DNA from 2 places in the Vibrio sp. KUL80 genome. Region 1 is predicted to be linked to the other one. Evidence: predicted binding sites of a transcription regulator. Region 1 holds the regulator's gene; the other holds the start of a gene.

The links. The regulator MetJ, encoded in region 1, represses methionine synthesis genes. The targets are predictions, from matches to a motif close to TTAGACNTNTANANGTCTAA.
Region 2: a site for MetJ is predicted at 4,957-4,976, ahead of metK (methionine adenosyltransferase). Genes of this name have one in related genera too.

Annotation. Positions count from the first base shown of each region.
Region 1 covers NZ_AP045841.1:290,097-298,135, forward strand. The annotation lists gene rpmE (50S ribosomal protein L31) at 51-269, shown strand; gene AC6I8U_RS01330 (malic enzyme-like NAD(P)-binding protein) at 598-1,857, shown strand; gene metJ (met regulon transcriptional regulator MetJ) at 2,125-2,445, opposite strand; gene AC6I8U_RS01340 (O-succinylhomoserine (thiol)-lyase) at 2,717-3,886, shown strand; gene AC6I8U_RS01345 (bifunctional aspartate kinase/homoserine dehydrogenase II) at 3,893-6,328, shown strand; gene metF (methylenetetrahydrofolate reductase) at 6,566-7,456, shown strand; gene AC6I8U_RS01355 (PadR family transcriptional regulator) at 7,534-8,039, opposite strand, start outside.
Region 2 covers NZ_AP045841.1:431,805-439,843, reverse strand. The annotation lists gene fbaA (class II fructose-bisphosphate aldolase) at 1-92, opposite strand, end outside; gene AC6I8U_RS02025 (phosphoglycerate kinase) at 232-1,395, opposite strand; gene epd (erythrose-4-phosphate dehydrogenase) at 1,548-2,573, opposite strand; gene tkt (transketolase) at 2,730-4,742, opposite strand; gene metK (methionine adenosyltransferase) at 5,053-6,204, shown strand; gene AC6I8U_RS02005 (DUF2189 domain-containing protein) at 6,585-7,379, shown strand; gene AC6I8U_RS02000 (SprT family zinc-dependent metalloprotease) at 7,452-7,961, shown strand; gene AC6I8U_RS01995 (endonuclease) at 8,031-8,039, shown strand, end outside.

The sequences.
Region 1 (8,039 bases):
GTCCGGCTTAGAATCGGATGGCGACACGGCCTAAATTATTGAGGTTTCCCATGAAAGCTGGTATCCACCCAGAATACAAAGCTGTAACAGCAACTTGCTCTTGCGGCAACACATTCGAATTCAACTCTACTCTAGGTAAAGATTCTATCCACCTAGACGTATGTGATAAGTGCCACCCATTCTACACTGGTAAGCAACGTATCGTTGATACTGGCGGCCGTGTTGATCGCTTCAACAAGCGTTTCGGTGCTCTATCTAGCAAGAAGTAATGATTACTTTTGCAGATTAAAAAAGGACGCTTCGGCGTCCTTTTTGCTTTTTAGCTGTTTGTTTACCTGTCAACATCCGCTTGCATAACGTGCTACCTATCTCTACTTTTTTCTTCGCTTCATCACTTCCATCCATTCAAAAGCCTAATAAACTCGCGTAGTATTAGTTCGTCAGAGTAATGAACATCAGAGATACCTCCTCTCCGTTCAAATGTCCCCACTCTGTGTGTGTAACCCTTTAGAAGCAACGCGAATAAAAATAAACGGGCTTATACTCATAATTACATCTAAGTAACTAATCAGTCTTATAAAAGCAGGATAGCTAACCATGTCCGATGACCATCAAATTGACGAATTTCGCCAGCAAGCGCTTGATTACCATGCCAACCCTGTACCTGGAAAAATCGAAGTAGCATTAACTAAACCCGCCAACTCAGCCGCTGATCTCGCACTGGCCTACAGCCCTGGTGTGGCAGAACCTGTACGTGAAATCGCGCAAAATGCCGAGAATGTTTATAAATACACTGCGAAAGGCAATATGGTTGCAGTGATCTCTAACGGTACCGCCATCCTAGGTCTTGGTAACCTAGGTCCAATGGCGTCTAAGCCAGTTATGGAAGGTAAAGCGTTACTGTTTAAACGCTTCGCGGGTCTAGATTCCATTGATATCGAAGTAAAACACCGCACTATCGATGAGTTCGTAGATACTGTTGCGAACATTTCAGACACCTTTGGTGGTATCAACCTAGAAGATATTAAAGCGCCAGACTGTTTTGAGATTGAACGACGCCTAATCGAACGTTGTGATGTGCCGGTATTCCACGATGACCAGCACGGCACGGCGATTGTTACTGCAGCAGGTATGCTCAACGCTATCGAGCTTCAGGGTAAAGATCTAAAAGAAACTACGATTGTCTGTCTAGGTGCAGGCGCGGCGGCGATCGCGTGTATGGAGCTGTTGATCAAATGTGGCGCGATGCGTGAGAAGATCTACATGCTGGATCGCAAAGGTGTGATCCACACTCGTCGTGACGATCTTAACGAATACAAAGAGCTGTTTGCCAACAACACAGATAAGCGCACGCTAGAAGATGTGATTGAAGGTGCGGACCTATTCCTAGGTGTATCCGGTCCTGATCTGTTGCCACCAGAAGCGCTTAAGCTGATGGCGGACAAGCCAATCGTATTTGCGTGTTCAAACCCAGATCCAGAAATCAAACCTGAGCTTGCTCATCAGGTTCGTGATGACCTAATTATGGGTACAGGTCGTTCAGACTACCCGAACCAGGTAAATAACGTGCTGTGTTTCCCGTTTATCTTCCGTGGCGCTCTTGATGTGCGTGCGAGTGAGATTAATGATGAGATGAAACTGGCAGCGGTAGAAGCGATTCGTGAGCTAGCGAAAGAGCCAGTACCACAAGACGTACTGAATGCCGCAGGTGTTGAGGCGTTGACCTTTGGTAAGGACTACATCATTCCAAAGCCAATGGACCCGCGTTTGCTTCCTCGTGTGGCTAAAGCGGTAGCGAAAGCAGCAGTTGAATCTGGTGTGGCGCGTATTGAGTTGCCTGATAGCTATATGGCTTAATAGTTCAACAGCTTATTGTTAGCTCTGCACTGTTTAGTTTCGCTGTTGCTCATCATCCAGTCTCATTTTCGTCATCCCCTTGAAAAAGGGGATCTTTCATAGCGAGTGACTCACACAAATTGAGCACCATACGCGCTGATAAAGATCCTCACTTTCGTGAGGATGACGAATGAAAAAGGATGACGAGAAGAGGTGCTAGTAATAGCACGAACTTAAAGTAATAAAAAAGACGGTATCAATACCGTCTTTTGTATTTCCGTTTAATACTTACTCTTCATCAAACGCTTCAAACTCAATCCCCATCGCCGTCATCAGCTCTTTCGCTTCTGTTGGGATATCATCAGGACGGTCTTTTCTTAAATCTTCGTCGGTCGGAAGCGGCTGGCCAGTGTACGCGTGCAGGAAAGCTTCGCACAATAGTTCACTGTTGGTTGCATGGCGTAGGTTATTGATTTGGCGACGAGTACGCTCATCGGTCAATACCTTTAGCACCTTCAGCGGGATAGACACTGTGATTTTTTTTACTTGCTCGCTTTTCTTACCGTGCTCCGCATATGGGCTAATGTATTCACCATTCCAATCTGCCATTACACACCTTCGCTCTGTTAATCATAAATAGTAATAATAAGAATGCTGCAATTTTAGCGGGATTTACTGCCATAAGCAAAGACATATAGACGTCTAGAAGTGTTGACGTCTCACATTTTGGAAAGTAAAGTGGGACAACGAATGTGGACATTTATTTTAATGCAATGTTAATTCTTTAACGTTTGTGGCGTTTGCCGGTTCCCATATTACCGGTAAAAGTAGACACTGTGGTTACACCAACTAGCCATGCGATCTGAGAAAGGAAGTTTCTATGAGCAATCGGAAGCCAGCGACAATAGCCGTACGTACTGGTATCGAATCGGATACCCAGCATCACGCTGTGGTGCCACCTATTTATCTCTCTACTAACTATGGTTTCCCTGCGTTTGGGGAAGTGCCGACTTACGATTACACCCGCTCAGGAAACCCAAACCGAGGTTTGTTGGAAACCGCTCTGTATGAGCTGGAATCCGGTAAAGGCGCGGTAGTGACTAACTGTGGTACTTCTGCACTCAACCTTTGGGTGTCTGCTTTCTTAGGTCCAGAAGACACGATTATTGCTCCCCATGACTGTTATGGCGGCACGTACCGCTTGTTCAACACGCGTGCGCAAAAAGGGGACTTCAAGGTTAACTTTGTCGACCAAAGTGACGAGCAAGCCTTCGATGCCGCGCTTGAGCAAAAGCCAAAACTGATCTTACTTGAAACGCCGTCTAATCCACTTGTGCGCGTTGTCGATATTGCCGCCGTGTGCGAAAAAGCGAAAAAGGTCGGTGCGCTGGTAGCGGTAGACAACACCTTTTTGACACCAGTGTACCAAAAGCCTCTCGAGCTTGGCGCAGACTTTGTGATTCACTCAACGACCAAATATATCAACGGTCACTCTGACGTGATTGGCGGTGTGGTGATCACTAAAACCGAAGAGCATGCTGAAGAGCTCGCATGGTGGGGCAACTGCATCGGTGCGACGGGCACGCCATTTGATAGCTACATGACGCTGCGTGGTATTCGTACCCTTGGCGCTCGCATGCGCATCCATGAAGAGAGCTCGCAACAGATCCTAGATTTTCTTAAGCCGCAACCATTGGTGAAAGTGATTTATCACCCAAGCCTGCCTGAGCACCCAGGTCATGAGATTGCCAAGAAGCAGCAATCTGGCTTTGGCTCTATGCTGAGCTTTGAGTTTGCTGGTAGCTTTGAGCAGCTTAAGTATTTTGTTGGTGAGCTAGAGCTATTCTCGCTCGCTGAGTCTCTTGGCGGCGTCGAAAGTCTGATTTGCCACCCTGCTTCTATGACGCATCGTGCGATGGGTGAAGAAGCGTTAGCCGAAGCGGGCGTTTCTCAGCAGCTACTTCGCCTTTCGGTTGGTCTAGAAGACGCGCAAGATCTGATTGATGACCTTGCCCAAGCGTTTGAGAAAGCATCTGCATTTAGAGGATAAGCCGGCATGAGTCAAAGCAGTACCCTGAATAACAGACAAGGTAAGCAGTTGCACAAATTTGGCGGCAGCAGCTTAGCAGACCCTGAATGTTATCGCCGAGTGGTCTCTATCTTAAAAGACTACTCTAATGAAGAAGACCTTATTGTGGTCTCGGCGGCGGGTAAAACCACTAACCGTCTCATCGAATTTCTAGATGCGCTCAATAAAGATGGGCGTATCGCTCACGAGCACCTGCAGGCGCTTCGACAGTTTCAGATTGAGCTGGTGGAGTCACTACTAACAGGTGAAGAAGCCGAAGGTCTGGTCTCTCAGTTACACGACGAATTTAGCACGCTTGGTGAGCTTAGCTATCCGCTCACAGACGCTGAGCGCGCATCGGTATTAGGGCACGGCGAGGTGTGGTCTTCACGCCTATTGGCAGCACTGCTTAGACAGAGCGATTTGCCTGCAGTGGCACAAGACGCAAGAGCCTTCCTTCGCGCTGAGTTCGGCACTCAGCCAGAGGTAGACCGCGCTAAATCATACCCGCTAATCAAAGAAGTATTGGCGCAGCATGCGCATCACCGTGTGGTGATCACTGGCTTTATGGCACAAAGTGAATGCGGCGAAACCGTGCTGCTGGGTCGTAATGGTTCTGACTATTCAGCTACTGTCATTGGCGCATTGGCGGAAGTGTCATGCGTGACGATATGGAGTGATGTGGCTGGTGTATACAGTGCGGATCCACGTGTGGTGAGCGATGCATGTCTATTGCCTCTGCTGCGTTTAGATGAAGCCAGCGAACTGGCTCGTCTTGCAGCACCTGTGTTGCACAGCCGCACGCTTCAGCCTGTTGCTCAAAGTGCGATGGACTTGAATCTACGCTGCAGCTATCAATCTGAGTCTGGTTCAACACGCATTGAGCGTGTGCTTGCATCAGGGCGCGGCGCAAAAATCATCACGTCACTCGATGAAGTTCTGCTTATTGAACTGGCATTTGGTGCGGGTCACGACTTTGAGCGTGCACAGACTGAAGTGCTTAATAGTCTTAAGCGTGCACAATTGGCACCGTTAGCGTTCGAAGCGCAGGCGGACCAATCTCGACTTCGTCTTGCTTATACCGCTGAAATTGCCTCTGGCGCGCTTACTGAGCTGCAAGACCTGGCGATTGAAGCTGAGATTAAGCTCAAAGAAGGCTATTCCATGCTGGCTGCGGTAGGGGCGGGCGTGACTAAAAATGCCAACCACTGCTTTGGCTTCTATCAGCAACTTAAACATGCGCCAGTTGAGTTTATTTCAGAAGCTGAGTCTCAGTTGAGTCTTGCTGCTGTGCTACGTAAGTCAGACATTCAACCTCTCGTGAAATCGGTCCATACTCAGCTATTCCAAGCGCAAAAGCGTGTTGCGGTGGCTCTGTGTGGTAAAGGCAATATTGGCTCAAGCTGGCTATCACTATTTAAAGAGCAGAAAAGCGAGCTCGAGAAACGTCGTGGTATGAGTTTCAACTTAGTCGCGGTTATCGATAGCCAAACCTATTGGTTTGATGAAGATGGCATCGACGAGCAGCAGGTACTTACGCGTTACGAAGACGAAGCGATTGAATACCAGGGTGATATCTGGTTACAACGCCTAGCGGCACTCCAAGGCTATGATGAAGGCGTGGTGTTAGACGTGACGGCGAGTGCGGCACTGGCGGAAAGATACGTCAGCATCGCAGAGCATGGTCTCCACCTCATCTCAGCGAACAAGGTTGCGGGCTCTGCTCCAAGTAATGACTATCACGCCGTGCAAGATGCGTTTTCGAAAACCGGTCGACACTGGCTCTACAACGCCACTGTGGGCGCAGGGTTACCAATAAACCATACCGTTCGCGACCTGCGTGAAAGTGGTGATGACATCGTTGCGCTTTCAGGGATTTTCTCGGGCACCTTGTCGTGGTTGTTCCAGCAGTTTGACGGCTCTGTACCTTTTGCAGAGCTTGTCGACCTAGCGTGGCAGCAGGGCTTAACCGAGCCAGATCCTCGCTCAGATCTCGATGGCTCTGATGTGATGCGTAAGCTAGTCATCCTGGCTCGTGAGTCAGGACTCGATATCGAGCCTGACGCCGTCGAGGTGGAGTCTTTGGTGCCTGAAGAGCTTGCTGAGCTATCACTCGAGGGCTTCTTTGAAAAAGCCACGCTGCTTAGCGAAATCTTGCAAGAGCGTTTAGAGAAGGCTCAACGTGAAGACAAAGTGCTGCGTTATGTTGCTCGTTTAGATCGACAAGGTAAGGCTCGTGTAGGGATTGAAGCGCTGTCAAAAGAGCATGCGCTGGCAAACCTTCTGCCTTGCGACAATATCTTTGCGATTGAGAGTAAGTGGTATAAAGACAATCCGCTGGTTATCCGTGGTCCTGGTGCCGGTCGAGAAGTGACTGCAGGGGCGATTCAGTCGGATTTGAATTTGATGTCGAGCTTCTTCTAAACAAAAACAGGGAAACGAGAAATCGTTTCCCTGTTTTTGTTTGTGATCTTCAATTTCCCTAACTCTCCACATGAAAAAAATTCATAATCCCTCTATTGACTTTAAAACCCATTCATTTCATTCTGTAGACATATAGACGTCTAAACGTCAAAAATTAAAAAATCATCATTTAAAGACAGACAGGTTTTAATCTGAGATTGGATGGGATAACCAATCTTGGTGATTAGGGAGAGGACCATGGGATACACACACGCAGGCCACATTGATGCTTTGAACCAGAATATTGCTGAGCTATCGGACAATATTAATGTTTCATTCGAGTTCTTTCCGCCGAGCACGCCGACAATGGAAGAGACGCTGTGGAAATCGGTTCATCGCCTAAAAACACTCAAGCCTAAGTTTGTCTCAGTGACTTACGGTGCTAACTCTGGTGAGCGTGACCGTACGCACTCTATCATCAAAGAAATTAAATCAGAGACAGGCCTTGTGGCAGCGCCGCACCTAACTTGTATTGATGCGTCACGTGATGAGCTTATCGATATCGCCGAAGATTACTGGGCGAATGGCATTAAGAACATCGTTGCTCTGCGTGGTGATATTCCAGAAGGCGGCGGTCAGCCAGACATGTATGCGTCTGACCTAGTTGAACTACTAAAATCTCGCCATGATTTTGATATTTCAGTCGCTGCGTTCCCTGAGGTTCACCCAGAAGCGAAGAGTGCACAAGCGGATCTTCTTAACCTAAAGCGTAAAGTGGATGCGGGTGCGAACCGTGCGATCACTCAGTTCTTCTTTGATGTAGAGAGCTACCTACGCTTTCGTGACCGCTGTGTAGCGGCTGGTATCGATGTAGAGATTGTTCCAGGTATTCTGCCTGTGACCAACTTTAAACAAGCGTCACGCTTTGCAGCGATGAACAAGGTGAAAGTACCAGGTTGGATGCAAAAACAGTTTGAAGGTCTAGATGACGACCTAATGACTCGCCAATTGGTGGGTGCGAGCCAAGCGATCGATATGGTGCGTGTACTGAGCCGTGAAGGTGTAAAAGATTTCCACTTCTACACCCTAAACCGCGCAGAAATGACTTACGCACTGTGCCACACACTCGGCGTTCGCCCTGAAGCATAACCGAGAGTTTTAGTCCCAAACAAAAAACGCCAGTCTTTGTAGACTGGCGTTTTGCTATGCGTTGAATCAGTAGTTGATTACGCGAGTGCTTCTAGCTCAGCAAGCGCTTCTTCGGCCCAGTCTAACCATGCTTGACGTGCAAGTAGGTTGCGACGAAGAGTCAGACGCTCAAGGCGTGCGTGCTTCTCTAGCGTGCTTGGTGTTGCGTAGTAGGCTGCTTCAATCTCACGGTAGTGTGCAACCAGCTTTTTAGACTCTTCGATAAGCTCTTCGAGTTGGATGCGGAACGCCGCTGAAGGCTGAACTGCACAAGCCGCTAGCTTCGCTGAGAACTCATCACGAACGGTTGGGTGTACGGTTGGTTGCTCAAACCACTCGCCAAGCGCCCCGCGGCCAGCGTCAGTGATTGAGTAAACCTTACGGTCTGGTTTGCCTTCCTGAGGCTCAAGTTTACAGGTAACGAGGGCTTTATCAGCCATCTTGTTTAGCTCACGGTAAACCTGCTGGTGGCTTGCCTTCCAGAAGTAACCGATGCTAGCAGAAAATTCCTTAGTAATGTCGTAGCCAGTCGCGTCACGAGTGC
Region 2 (8,039 bases), 140 kb from region 1:
GCGAAGTTGTTCTCTTTAGCAACTTCAAATACTTTCTGTACGTCATCGCCAGAGATAACACCTGGTTTTACGAAGTCGAAGATCTTAGACATGGAATAAGTCCTATTTTCTGTCGTTTTAAATAAATATTGGCAATCGTTTGCTCACAACGGGCGGCATTGTATCAAAGTTAACCAGCCATTGCAGCATAGATAAAAGCGGACCAATCAGTCCGCTTAATAAAAAAGATAATTATGCTTTAGCACGCTCTTCAAGCATTGCTACTGCTGGTAGTACTTTACCTTCCACAAACTCAAGGAAAGCACCGCCACCTGTAGAGATGTAAGAAACGTCAGCTTTGATACCGAACTTGTCGATAGCTGCTAGCGTGTCACCACCACCCGCTACAGAGAAACCTTCAGATTGAGCGATCGCTTTAGAAATGCCTTCTGTTCCCGCTTCAAAGTTCTTGAATTCGAATACGCCAACAGGGCCGTTCCATAGGATAGTTTTAGCATCTTTCAGGATTTTTGCTAGTTCAGCTGTTGAGTCTGGACCTAGGTCGAAAATCATGTCGTCGTCTTGAACTTCAGATACGTGCTTGATTTCAGCTTCTGCGTTCTCGTCGAATGCTTTTGCACATGCAACGTCAGTCGCAACTGGAATTGCACACTCATCCATTAGCTTCTTAGCTGTGTCTACTAGATCTGCTTCGTATAGAGACTTACCAACGTTGTGGCCAGCTGCAGCGATGAACGTGTTCGCGATACCACCACCAACAACAAGTTGGTCAGCGATTTTAGATAGTGACTCAAGAACCGTTAGCTTAGTCGATACTTTAGAACCACCAACGATAGCAACCATTGGACGAGCAGGCTTGTCCATTGCTTTGCCTAGTGCGTCTAGTTCGTTAGCTAGTAGAGGACCAGCACACGCTACAGGCGCGTTCATGCCAACACCGTGAGTTGAAGCTTGCGCACGGTGAGCAGTACCGAATGCATCCATTACGAAGATGTCACACAGTGCAGCGTATTTCTTAGATAGCTCTTCTTCGTTCTTCTTTTCGCCTTTGTTAAAGCGAACGTTTTCAAGAACAACTAGCTCACCAGCGTTAAGCTCTAGACCATCTAGGTAATCTTTAGCAAGCTTAACTTCACACTCAAGTGCGTCGTTTAGGTAGTTAACTACAGGTTGTAGAGAGAATTCTTCTGCGTACTCGCCTTCAGTAGGACGACCTAGGTGAGACGTAACCATAACTTTAGCGCCAGCTTCTAGGCAGTGCTTGATGGTTGGTAGAGACGCAAGAATACGAGCGTCAGATGTTACTTTACCGTCTTTAACAGGTACGTTCAGATCAGCACGGATAAATACGCGTTTACCTGCTAGATCCAGGTCAGTCATCTTGATTACAGACATGTTTAGTCCTCTCAACTAAAAAATAAATAAAGTTTTTGAAACCCGGCTTCTTGCCAAGTTTTAGAATTCATCAACTGCTTACTTATATTGGGCTCATGAATATTAATTTCAACCTTCGAAATTAATATTTTTCCCCAAGAGCGCCCTTGATACTACTGAGACGCTTGCATTGCTAACGCGGTGTCTAACATGCGGTTAGCAAAGCCCCACTCGTTGTCACACCACACCAGCATTTTGACTAGACGACCATCACTCACTCGAGTCTGTGTCCCATCAACAATGGCGCTGTGCGGGTCGTGGTTAAAGTCCACGGAAACCAGCGGTGCTTCAGTATAGTCAACAATGCCGTCTAATGTACACCGAGAAGCGTTAATAATGACTTGATTTACGTCATTAACTTTCACATTCGTATTTATAGTTACACTAAGATCCATAGCGGTGACGTTAATTGTTGGCACTCTTACAGAAATTGCTTCAAATTTGTTAGAAAATTTCGGAAAGATGCGTTCGATGCCCTTATGGAGTTTCGTATCCACCGGAATAATGGATAAACTGGCTGAGCGAGTACGGCGGAGATCGCCATGATAGGCGTCGATAACTTGTTGATCATTCATTGAAGAGTGAATGCTGGTGATAGTCCCAGAGTCGATACCAAAGGCTTCATCTAACGCTTGAATAACCGGCACGATACAGTTTGTGGTGCAAGAACCATTGGAGACGATGGTGTGATCTTTGGTCAGTGTATGGTGATTAACACCGAAAATAATGGTGTTATCAAGATCATTGCTACCTGGATGAGAAAATAATACCTTCTTTGCGCCAGCTTCGATGTGTTTCTCGCCATCAGCGCGGCTACCGAATACACCAGTGCAATCTAATACGATATCAACCTCTAGGTTTTTCCACGGTAACAGGCTGATGTCCTCAAGATGCAAAATACGAATGGTGTCGAACTGACCATCTTTATGCGTAAGGTACAAATGCTCTTGGTCATGAGAAACCTTCTTATCAAAACGACCATGACTGGTATCGTATTGAAGCAGGTGAGCCATCGCTTCAGGTTGCGCCAACTCGTTAACGGCGACGACTTTAATTTGGTCGTTCTTCTCGCTTTCGTACAGCGCTCTGAGTACATTCCGTCCAATGCGTCCAAAGCCATTAATTGCCACTCTTAGCATCGCATTACGCCTTTTTGTTCACGTGATAAAGGCTTGCATGGTAACCGATAACGGTTGCTTTCGCATCAAGAGTTGTAAGCTGGTGACAATGCGTTTCTCGACCCAGAAAAAAACCGAGCACTAGTGCTCGGTTTTTCATTTCAAGAAGAAAGGTGCTTATGCAAGCAGCTCTTTTGCTGTGTTCACAACGTTTTCAGTCGTGAAGCCAAACATCTTGAATAGCTCGCCTGCTGGCGCAGACTCACCGAATGTCGTCATACCGATGATCTTGCCACCGAAGCCAACATACTTGTACCAGTAATCCGCAATACCCGCTTCAACCGCGATACGCTTAGTTACTTCCGCTGGAAGAACCGCTTCACGGTATGCTTCATCTTGCGCGTCAAAGACGTCAGTAGAAGGAAGAGACACTACGCGTACTTTCTTACCTTCAGCAATTAGCTCAGCGTAAGCATTTGTTGCTAGCTCAACTTCAGAACCTGTCGCAATAAGGATCAGCTCAGGCGTGCCTTCGCAATCTTTCAGGATGTAACCACCTTTAGCAACGTTTGCTAGCTGCTCAGCGTCACGATCTTGCTGTGTTAGGTTTTGACGAGAGAAGATAAGCGACGTCGGACCGTCTTTACGCTCAATCGCGTATTTCCAAGCCACTGCAGACTCAACCTGGTCACATGGACGCCATGTGCTCATGTTTGGCGTTACACGTAGTGATGCAATTTGCTCAACTGGTTGGTGCGTTGGACCATCTTCACCCAGACCGATAGAGTCGTGAGTGTAAACTTGGATGTTTTGCACTTTCATCAGTGCTGCCATGCGCATTGCGTTACGAGCATATTCCATGAACATTAGGAAGGTTGCACCGTATGGTACGAAACCACCGTGTAGCGCGATACCGTTGATGATCGCTGTCATACCGAACTCACGCACACCGTAGTGGATGTAGTTACCAGACGCATCATCAGCCGTTAGCGACTGAGAACCAGACCACATGGTTAGGTTTGATGGCGCTAGGTCAGCAGAGCCGCCCATGAATTCAGGAAGCATCTTACCGAACGCTTCTAGTGCATTTTGAGACGCCTTACGTGATGCAATGTTTGCAGGGTTTGCTTGAAGGTCAGCAATGATCTTGCTTGCTTCTTGTTCCCACTGAGCTGGAAGCTCACCGTTCACGCGACGCTTAAACTCAGCCGCAAGTTCTGGGTAAGCCGCTTCATAAGCTGCTAGCTTCTCGTTCCAAGCTGCTTCTTTTGCGCTACCCGCTTCGTTTGCATCCCACTCAGCTTTAATGTCTGCTGGGATTTCGAATGGACCGTGTTCCCAACCTAGGAATTCACGCGCTGCTGCAATTTCGTCGTGACCTAGTGGTGCACCGTGACAGTCGTGAGAGCCCGCTTTGTTTGGTGAACCAAAACCGATGATGGTTTTAGTACAGATAAGTGTTGGACGTGGATCCGCTTTTGCCGCTTCAATCGCTGCATTGATCGCGTCAGCATCGTGACCGTCTACTGCAGGGATTACGTGCCAGCCGTATGCTTCGAAGCGCTTAGGTGTGTCATCAGAGAACCAACCTTCCACTTCACCATCGATAGAGATGCCGTTGTCATCCCAGAACGCGATCAGCTTGCCTAGACCTAGGGTACCCGCTAGTGAACACGCTTCGTGAGAGATACCTTCCATCAGACAGCCATCACCCATGAATACATAAGTGAAGTGGTCAACGATATCGTGACCTTCTTTGTTGAATTGCGCTGCAAGAGATTTCTCAGCAATCGCCATACCAACCGCGTTAGTGATGCCTTGACCTAGAGGACCAGTCGTCGTCTCGATACCTGGTGCGTAGCCGTACTCTGGGTGACCTGGTGTTTTTGAGTGCAGTTGACGGAAGTTTTTAAGATCGTCAATTGATAGCTCGTAACCGCTTAGGTGAAGCAGAGAGTAAATCAGCATTGAGCCGTGGCCGTTTGACAGTACGAAACGGTCGCGGTCAGCCCACTCTGGGTTTGACGGGTTGTGATTTAGGTGAGAACGCCAAAGAACTTCAGCGATATCTGCCATACCCATTGGTGCACCTGGGTGACCTGAGTTAGCTTGTTGAACACCATCCATGCTTAGCGCGCGGATTGCATTAGCGAGTTGTTTACGAGAAGACATGTCTGCTCCTGAGTGCATTAAGCGAATTCCAAGTTTTTCATAGACTGATTGAATAATCAGCGGCGGCTATTGTCGCAAAGCCATATAGTCTCTGCAAACGATTTACCGTCATTTTTTGGCATTATCGCCGAATAATGTCGCCGGAATGTGGCGATCCACGCGCAAAATAGGCAAACGTTTGGCTATATGTTAAAAGCAAAAATCGCTTGCTAATCGAACATTGATGACTAGAATAGACGTCTAGATGTAGATACACCTACTATATATCATTGAATTTATTACAAGTGAGTGATTCGACACTCGCTTAAAAACAGTAATTGGAGCTCTCATGGCTAAGCACCTGTTTACTTCTGAGTCAGTATCAGAAGGCCATCCAGATAAAATCGCAGACCAAATCTCTGACGCGGTTCTTGATGCAATCCTAGAACAAGATCCAAAAGCACGTGTTGCTTGTGAAACTTACGTTAAGACTGGCATGGTGATGGTGGGTGGTGAGATCACCACTTCAGCATGGGTAGACATCGAAGAGCTAACTCGTGAAACCGTTCGCGAAATCGGCTACGTTCACTCTGACATGGGTTTTGACGCGGACTCTTGTGCCGTTCTAAACACCATCGGTAAGCAGTCTCCAGACATCAACCAGGGTGTTGATAAAGAAGATCCAAAAGAGCAAGGCGCAGGCGACCAAGGCATCATGTTCGGTTACGCAACGAACGAAACTGACATCCTAATGCCAGCACCTATCACTTACTCTCACCGTCTTGTTCAAAAGCAAGCGGAAGTACGTAAGAACGGCACTCTACCTTGGCTACGTCCAGACGCTAAGTCTCAGGTAACGTTCCAATACGACCAAGGTAAGATCGTTGGTATCGATGCGGTTGTTCTTTCAACTCAGCACTGTGATTCAATCTCAACACCGGATCTGCGTGAAGCAGTAATGGAAGAGATCATCAAGCCAGTACTACCATCTGAGTGGATCAACAAAGAAACCAACTTCTTCATCAACCCAACCGGTCGTTTCGTAATCGGTGGTCCTATGGGTGACTGTGGTCTAACGGGTCGTAAGATCATCGTTGATACCTACGGCGGCGCAGCTCGTCACGGTGGTGGTGCATTCTCTGGTAAAGATCCATCAAAAGTTGACCGTTCTGCAGCATACGCAGCACGTTATGTAGCGAAGAACATCGTAGCGGCTGGTATGGCTGACCGTTGTGAGATCCAACTGTCTTACGCAATCGGTGTTGCTGATCCAACATCTATCATGGTTGAGACGTTTGGTACTGAAAAAGTTTCTCACGACATCATCGTAGAAGCAGTTCGTCAAAACTTCGACCTGCGTCCATACGGCCTGCAAGAGATGCTAAACCTGCTGCAACCTATCTATAAGAAGACTGCAGCATACGGTCACTTCGGTCGCGAAGAGTTCCCTTGGGAAGCGACAGACAAAGCGGCAATCCTACGTGATTTCGCTGGTCTGTAATTACTCTTAGTCTGAGTATTTACTCCAAAAAAGCCCTCAAATTTTTTTGAGGGCTTTTTTATTTTTTTAATCCTGTCTTTTCAAACACTTTGTTACAAAGTTGTTAACTTCAACTCAAGTGGCTTTGATTTAATACCCTTTTGAAAATTGTGTTTTCCTGTAACACGGTCAATAGTTAATCAAAAGTGCCCTTGCGAATAGACCAATTTGCTCGGTTTGTTCGTATGCAAAACAGAGCACTTAAGAGGGGAAGACGCTAATAACGGTAAGCTGGCAGTGACACGTCAACGGCGGCGAGAGTCGCTGCTCGCTTTAACACCGCGACCATTAGCGCCATGCCCTGATAAAACGAAGGCCAGTTTGTCAATCAGGGAGGACATATGCCTCGAACTGTAAATTCTGATGACTTCCAGAAGAAACATGAAGTCAGGGATCAAGATTACGCTAAAACCATTCCGTGCAACCAACTGAGTGTATCAGCCCCATTCCACTGGCTTGCGCTCGGCTTGCATGACCTCATACGTATGCCAATCATTAGTGCTTTCTACGGGCTCTGCTTTACCGCAGCTGCGGTCGTGATCGTTCTATTGGTGCAATGGCAAGGTACACACCTCGTCATTATGCCAAGCCTCGTCGTTTATGTGCTTATCGGGCCTTTCTTGGCGCTGGGTCTTTATGATGCCGCTTGGGAGAGAGAAAAAGGGCACAAACCGAGCCTGTTTCACTCTATGAAAGCGATTGGTCGCAACTCGACGTCACAATGGGCGTTTGCCGTGTTACTCGCGGTAGCGATGATATTTTGGATGCGTATCGCTGCGCTGTTACATGCGCTCTACCCATCAGTGCAAGGTGCTCCCCTAACTGAGTTCGCGCCGTTTTTGATTACCGGCAGTGTTGTTGGCGCGGTTATCGCAGCGGTTATCTTCAGCATATCTGCCTTCTCGATCCCTCTTATGATGGAGCGTCGAGTCGACATCATGACTGCGGTCTTCACCAGCTTTAATGCGGTGAAATCCAACGTTCCAGCCATGATTGTGTGGGCTCTTATCATCTGCGGCGGTATTTTAATTGGCTTTGCCACCTACGGGATCGGAATGATCGTAACTATGCCGATTCTCGGCTACGGAACATGGCATGCTTACCATGAGACCATCAAGAAGAAGCATCATGTCTGATGCGTTGGCATAACATCACATCCTAAGTAGAATAGCGCCCTGTTTGGGCGCTTTTTGTTTGGATTGAACTTCGTGGATGCAGAATTATCAGAGCAGCTTCACTATCTTGCTTTAAAAACACTGTCTCGTTGTATTGAGCGTGCACGTCACTACTTTGAAAGAGACTTCCCCGTCCCAGCGCTCAACTACAAGCTGCGCGGAAAAGCCGCAGGTAAAGCGTATCTACAGACCTGGGAGGTCCGTTTAAACCCAGTGCTTTTTGTCGAGAATCAACAGGCGTTTATCGACGAAGTCATTCCCCATGAAGTCGCTCATTTAATTACCTTCGCGCTGTTCGGTCGCGTGCGCCCGCATGGCAAAGAGTGGCAGATGGTCATGAACCAAGTATTCCATATTGCACCAAACACCACACACTCACTCAATATCCAGTCTGTACAGGGACGCACGTTTGAGTACCGCTGCCAATGCGACACATTTGCTGTGACCATACGACGCCACAATAAGGTCTTGCGCCAACAAGCCAACTACCGCTGTCGAAAGTGCGGCCAAACTATAGAGTACACAGGAAAACAACTGAGCTAACTATCGATAGCTAAGGTCTTTTTTGCGAGTTACACTAGGTTATCTCAACCTTTTTTAGACCTTACTATGATGCGCTGC